Ketobacter alkanivorans: one gene and its partner. The protein of the gene in region 2 interacts with the protein of the main gene of each other region in a pairwise test. Links are inferred from orthologs where the notes say so. Each region holds a gene or a part of one and is shown on either strand. Other genes may lie near its edges. The genes, in order: cysM and accC.

What was found.
Region 1: the proteins of accC (region 2) and cysM interact in binary tests that used the Escherichia coli proteins (3 or more experiments, as listed by UniProt). The link is inferred for Ketobacter alkanivorans from one-to-one orthologs.

Annotation. Positions count from the first base shown.
Region 1 is NZ_CP022684.1:1,138,615-1,141,832, forward strand. What follows is about bases 147-3,038. They hold cysM (cysteine synthase CysM), read right to left. Parts: upstream 2,094-3,038; coding sequence 1,200-2,093; downstream 147-1,199. Other genes in these bases: rlmD (23S rRNA (uracil(1939)-C(5))-methyltransferase RlmD), read right to left, coding at 147-374; Kalk_RS04805 (3'-5' exonuclease), read right to left, coding at 382-1,197; Kalk_RS04815 (response regulator), read left to right, coding at 2,265-3,038. Also shown: more of rlmD, read right to left, coding at 1-146; more of Kalk_RS04815, read left to right, coding at 3,039-3,218. UniProt on the Escherichia coli protein: Two cysteine synthase enzymes are found. Both catalyze the same reaction. Cysteine synthase B can also use thiosulfate in place of sulfide to give cysteine thiosulfonate as a product.
Region 2 is NZ_CP022684.1:3,625,498-3,628,742, forward strand. The notes cover bases 47-2,965. They hold accC (acetyl-CoA carboxylase biotin carboxylase subunit), read right to left. Parts: upstream 2,220-2,965; coding sequence 873-2,219; downstream 47-872. Other genes in these bases: prmA (50S ribosomal protein L11 methyltransferase), read right to left, coding at 47-745; accB (acetyl-CoA carboxylase biotin carboxyl carrier protein), read right to left, coding at 2,232-2,690; aroQ (type II 3-dehydroquinate dehydratase), read right to left, coding at 2,737-2,965. Outside these bases: more of prmA, read right to left, coding at 1-46; more of aroQ, read right to left, coding at 2,966-3,180. UniProt on the Escherichia coli protein: This protein is a component of the acetyl coenzyme A carboxylase complex; first, biotin carboxylase catalyzes the carboxylation of the carrier protein and then the transcarboxylase transfers the carboxyl group to form malonyl-CoA.

The DNA of each region.
Region 1 (3,218 bases), 2.5 Mb from region 2 along the record:
AACGGAGCCAGCACTTCCTCGGGCTGCAGCTCACCGAAATGCTGCAACTGCTCCATTAACACGCCCTGCTTCATTGCAATCTGCGCTTGTGGTTCCATATGTTGCAAACTGCAACCACCACAGAGATGGGCCTGAGCACACTGGGGTTGAACTCGCTCTACACTGGGCTGCAGCACTTCCACAGTGCGGCCTTCATCAAATTTGCCACGTTTCTGTGTATAAACAAATTTAACCGTCTCACTGGGCAAGGCACTGTCAACGAATACGGTTTTTCCTTTTATACGACCAATACCACGACCATCATGGCTCAGCGCAGTTATCTGTAATTCCACCGGATCAGCCGGCAGGGTTTGCTTGCGTCTTCTTCTGGCCATGTACTGCTTAACCTTCTTTTACTGCAGACGATTGTTCACTGGATTCGGCCGTTACGCCTTCCCAGTGCTGTAAAAATTCTGTGAAATGCGGACGCGCTTCTCGCCGCAAGTAGTCTTTCACCATGTTCAACTCAGCTTGATAGCCATCGTCCATGATAACGCCACGTATCAATTGAAAGCGCAGATAAACCAGCCATGTATTCAATACATCCGTTTCACAGTAGTCGCGAATGCCTTTGATATCACCCTGCTGGAACGCATCCCACACCTTGGCGCCGCTCATCCCCATCTTGCCTGGGAACCCCAGCAAGGCCGCCATCTGATCCAAAGGCACAAACGCCCGGTTATTATAGAGTGCCATCAAATCCATGAGGTCTGTGTGGCGATCATGATAGCGGCTAAGATAGTTATTCCATTTGAAGTTCTTGTCATCATGACCCTGATCCCAGTATCGAGGGCTGGCCACTCCATGCACCAAAGCACGGTAATGCAGCACCGGTAGATCAAAGCCTGAACCGTTCCAGCTCACCAACGTAGGCGAATAACGTTCGATCAGGTGGAAGAACTTTTCAAGAATGGTTTTTTCATCCGCCTGCTCATCCCCCAGCGTCCACACAGCGATCTGATCACGGGAACGAAATACGGCGGATATGGCAACGATTCTCTGCAGATGGTGGCGCAGAAAATCATTGCCGGTTTCTTGCCTGCGCAAATTAAACATGGCTTCAGCGGCAGCGTTATCATCCAGCCCTTCCAGACCAAACAGACGGCGGCCACCGGCAACGTCGGGGACGGTTTCTATGTCAAATACGAGTACATTCATGATCAGGCCGGGTCGAAGACGCCAGTGGACAGATAGCGGTCGCCGCGATCACAAATGATCGCTACGATCACGGCGTTCTCTACCTGCTGCGATAATTGCAACGCTCCTGCAACGGCACCGCCGGAAGAAACACCACAAAAGATGCCTTCTTCGCTGGCCAGACGACGCATGGTCACCTCTGCATCTTGCTGTGCGATATCCAGGACCGTGTCCACGCGAGAAGCGTCAAAGATTTTAGGGAGATATTCCTCGGGCCAACGGCGAATACCAGGAATGGCCGCACCCTCCTGCGGCTGCAGACCTACGATCTGAATATCAGGTTTTTGCTCTTTCAGAAAGCGGGAAGTACCCATAATCGTGCCAGTGGTGCCCATGGAGCTTACGAAGTGAGTGACTGTACCTGCGGTGTCTCGCCATATTTCAGGGCCGGTGCTCTGGTAGTGTGCCAGGGGGTTGTCCTGATTGGAGAATTGATCCAGCACCACGCCTTTACCTTCCTGCTGCATCTGCTCGGCCAGATCCCGCGCACCTTCCATGCTCTGCTGTTTGGTTACCAGTATCAACTCGGCACCGTAAGCGCTCATGGCTGCCCGACGCTCGGCACTCATGTTATCGGGCATGATCAACACCATTTTGTAACCTTTAATCGCCGCCGCCATGGCCAAGGCGATACCTGTGTTGCCGCTGGTGGCTTCAATCAGAGTGTCCCCGGGCTTGATGAGGCCACGCATCTCAGCGTGCTGAATCATGCTGAGAGCTGGTCGATCTTTAACCGATCCGGCAGGGTTATTACCCTCCAGCTTGACCAGAATGGTGTTGCTGGTGTTCCCAGGTAAACGCTGTAACCTCACCAAGGGAGTATTACCTACAAAGTCTTCGATCGTGGGATAATGCATTGTTCTGATTAATTGTTTGCTCAAACGGGGGCCTATTGTACCCTGCACGGGGGGTAAGCGCCTATCATTACCGCCAATTTATGCCGCAGTCCACGGCAGGCAAGACATCATTGGAATTAGGGATAAGGAGAAGATGGCATATACTGTTTAAAAAGCCATCGGTCATAACACGTGAAACTGAAACAACACTTTAACCTCTTGAAAGGCCTGGGTTTGCGGTCTCGAGCCCTATTGATCAGTTCCATCCCTGTCTTGGTGATCGGACTGATACTGGCCACCCTGTTTACCGCCCAACGCTTCAAAGAGCTGGATGAATCCCTGCTGGAGCAGGGGGAGATGATTTCCGCAGCCTTTGCCCACGGCATCTTCGAAAGCATGACTCAGCGTCAGGGCCATACGGTGCCCTTCTATGCCCAGCGAATTCTGGAAGAGGACAATGTTCGCTCTGTTGCCATTCATGAGGTGGATGGCACCCTTATCACCCGCGCCGGGCCGAAGATGCGCCCCCTCGCAGAGGGCGTGAGCCTGCTACCCGCTCCAGACACAACAACCGCCACAGGCCGCCTGACGGATTCCACCCTACGGGTGATACACCCTATCTACCCTGCGTCGTCGTATCATCCACTGGCAGGCGGAGACGCTAACGCGGGCTGGCTGGAAGTGGAAATTGACCGCTCCAACCTGATCATCGCCAAATATCGCAGCCTGCTCTACACCACCTTTTTGATTGTGTTGGCGCTGGCCATCAACACGGTGATTTCTCTGCGCTTCTCCAACAGCATCGGCGATGTGGTCGACGGGATCAAAAAAGCGCTTGAAGACATGAGCGAAGGCGATCTGGAGGTACGACTTGAGGAGGACGCCTACGGCGAGCTGCGCGAACTGCAAACCGCACTGAACCAGCTGGGCTCGTCGATTCTGGAAGGCCAGCAAGAGCTGCAACAAAACGTAGATCAAGCCACAGAAGACCTGCGAGAAACCCTGGAAACCATTGAGATCCAAAACATTGAGCTGGATTTGGCCCGAAAAGAAGCGCTGGAGGCGAGCCGCATCAAGTCCGAGTTCCTGGCCAACATGTCCCATGAGATCCGCACGCCTCTAAACGGCATCATTGGCTTCACCAAC
Region 2 (3,245 bases):
TGCCTGCATCGAGGGTGTGCCCCGCCAGTCGTTCCGAGAGGCTCATCAGTGGCCCTGCCAGAATATTGGCCAGCATGATGTTGGCTTGAATGGCGGGCATGGTGTCTGGGGCGAATACCTGTATTTTGTCGGTAACGTTATTGCGCTGGGCGTTGTCCTGGGTGGCGATGAGTGCCTGCGGATCGTTGTCGACGCAGTACACGGTTTTGGCCCCCAGTAGTGCAGCGGCGATGGCGAGGATGCCGGAACCGCAGCCATAGTCCACCACAATTTTGCCAGCCACGTCTGCACTGTCCAGCCAGCGCAGGCATAGGGCGGTGGTTTCGTGGGTGCCGGTGCCAAAGGCGAGGCCAGGATCCAGCATCATGTTGACGGCGTTTTGGTCTGGTGGTGTTTTCCAGCTGGGGCAGACCCAGAGGCGTTGGCCGAAGGCGATGGGCTCAAAGCTGTCCATCCATTCGCGTACCCAGTCTTTGTCTTCCAGGGCTTCTACTTTGATGGGTAGCTCTGCGCCCAATTCGTTGCGCAGTGCCAGGCAGATCAGGTCGATGTCGGCGTCTGCTTCGAACAAGCCGGTGAGGGTGGTGTCGTCCCAAATCGGGGTGGTGCCCAGGGGTGGTTCCAGCAGGGGCTGGTCTTTGCTGTCTTCCAGTGTGACCGATACCGCGCCCAGCCCCATCAGTAGATCTTCGATGGCGGGGGATCGGCTTCCGGTGGTTTGCAGTTTGACTTGAATCCAGGGCATTGGGGCGCTTCTTTACTGATAAGTGAGGCGCGGCAGGCGTGCCACGCGCAAAAGCACAGTTTACCTGAAGTTGGTGCGGTTTCAGAAACGGTGTTTTGCGCGCGGCGTTTTTCTGCGGTTGGGCGGGTTAGTGCATGCCCAGTATTTTCTCCAGATAGTGGATGTCTACGCCACCTTTGTTGAAGCCGCTGTCCTGCATGATCACTTCTTGATGCAGGGGGATGTTGGTCTGGATGCCTTCCACCAGAATTTCATCCAGGGCATTGCGCATGCGTTGCAGGGCAATGTCGCGGTTTTCGCCATAGGTGATCAATTTGCCGATCAGGGAGTCGTAATTGGGCGGCACTTTGTACCCAGAGTAGATGTGGGTATCCATGCGTACGCCATTGCCGCCCGGCGCGTGCCAGTGGGTAATGGTGCCAGGGCTGGGGATGAAGGTCTTGGGGTTTTCGGCGTTAATGCGACACTCGATGGAGTGGCCGACAATTTTAACGTCTTCCTGTTTGATGCTGAGCTTTTCCCCGGCTGCGATGCGCAGCTGTTCTTTGATGATGTCGACACCGGTGACCATTTCGGTAACCGGGTGTTCTACCTGAACCCGGGTGTTCATTTCTATGAAGTAGAACGCTTCGTTCTCGTACAGGAATTCGAAGGTGCCAGCGCCTCGGTAGTTGATGTCGATGCAAGCCTGGCGACAGCGCTCGCCCACTTCTTTGCGCAGCGCTTCCGGGATACCGGGTGCGGGCGCTTCTTCTACCACTTTTTGATGGCGACGCTGCAGGGAACAGTCGCGGTCGCCCAGGTAGATGGCGTTGCCCTGGCCGTCAGACAGCACCTGGATTTCTACGTGGCGCGGGGTCGTGAGGAATTTTTCCATGTAGACGGTGCCATCGCCAAACGCGGCACTGGCTTCGGCCTGGGTCAGCGCGACGGATTTGATCAGGTCTTTCTCGCTGTGCACCACGCGCATGCCGCGACCACCGCCGCCGGAGGCCGCTTTGATGATCACGGGAAAGCCGATTTCGCGGCCCATTTTCAGGATGGCGTTGTTATCGTCAGTCAGGGGGCCATCGGAACCGGGTACGCAGGGTACGCCGGCTTTTTTCATGGCTTCAATGGCGGACACTTTGTTGCCCATGAGGCGAATGGTGTCTGCATCGGGGCCGATGAAGATGAAGCCGCTGTCGGTAACCCGTTCGGCGAAGTCAGCGTTTTCTGCCAGAAAGCCGTAACCGGGATGGATGGCGGTGGCTCCGCTGATTTCGGCGGCCGCGATAATGGACGGTATGTTGAGGTAGCTTTCGGATGCCTTGGCGGGGCCGATACAAACTGCTTCATCCGCCAGTCGAATGTGCATCAGTTCTTTGTCGGCAGTGGAGTACACCGCCACGGTGGGGATGCCGAGCTCCTTACAAGCGCGCAACACCCGCAGAGCGATTTCGCCGCGGTTGGCGATAAGCACTTTTTCCAGCATGGTGTTGGCCTTTTAGTTGATGACGAAGAGAGGTTGGTCGAATTCAACCGGCTCGGCGTTGTCCACCAGAATCGCTACCACGGTTCCGGATTTGTCTGCTTCGATCTGGTTCATCATTTTCATGGCTTCGACGATGCACAGGGTGTCGCCTGCTTTTACGCTTTGGCCCACTTCTACAAACGGTTTGGATTCCGGCGAGGAGGAGCGATAGAAGGTGCCCACCATGGGCGATTTCACTTTGTGGCCATCGGGCTCGTTGCTGGCTGGGGCGGCAGCCGGGGCTGCTGCTGTTGCAGCGGGAGCAGGGGCGGCAACGGGTGCGGCCGGTGGTGGCGCGTAGTATTGTGGTGCTGCACCGCGGTTGGCGTTGCGGCTGATGCGCACGGATTCTTCACCTTCTTTTATTTCGATTTCGTCGATGCCGGATTCTTCCAGTAGCTCGATTAGTTTTTTTACTTTGCGAATATCCATGTGAAATTCTCTTTATTATGTTGTGAAACGGCGTTGGTCTAATCGTTTATTGTTTGGCCAGCTGTTGAGATGCGGCCAGCATAGCCAGTTCGTAGCCTTGTGGGCCCAAACCGGCGATCACGCCCACGGCGATGTCCGACAGATATGAGTGCTGGCGGAATTCTTCGCGGGCGTGAACATTGGAAAGGTGTACTTCGATAAACGGGATTTTGACTCCCAGCAGGGCGTCACGCAGGGCAATGCTGGTGTGGGTCAGCGCACCGGGGTTGATGATGATGAAATCGGTGCCGTCGGTCATGGCGGCGTGGATGCGCTCGATCAGTTCGTATTCCCGGTTGCTTTGCAGGCAGTCACATTGGTGCCCCAGGGTGCTGGCCACCGTGCACAGGTGCTGCTGGATCTGATCCAGGGTCTGGGTGCCATAGATGCCGGGCTCCCGAGTGCCCAGCAGGTTCAAATTCGGCCCGTTGAGTACCAGCAATTTCGCCATAATGAGGGTGATTCCTGTGGTCTTGCCTGTGTTTTTTTGACTGATTTCGTCCGGATTATAACGAG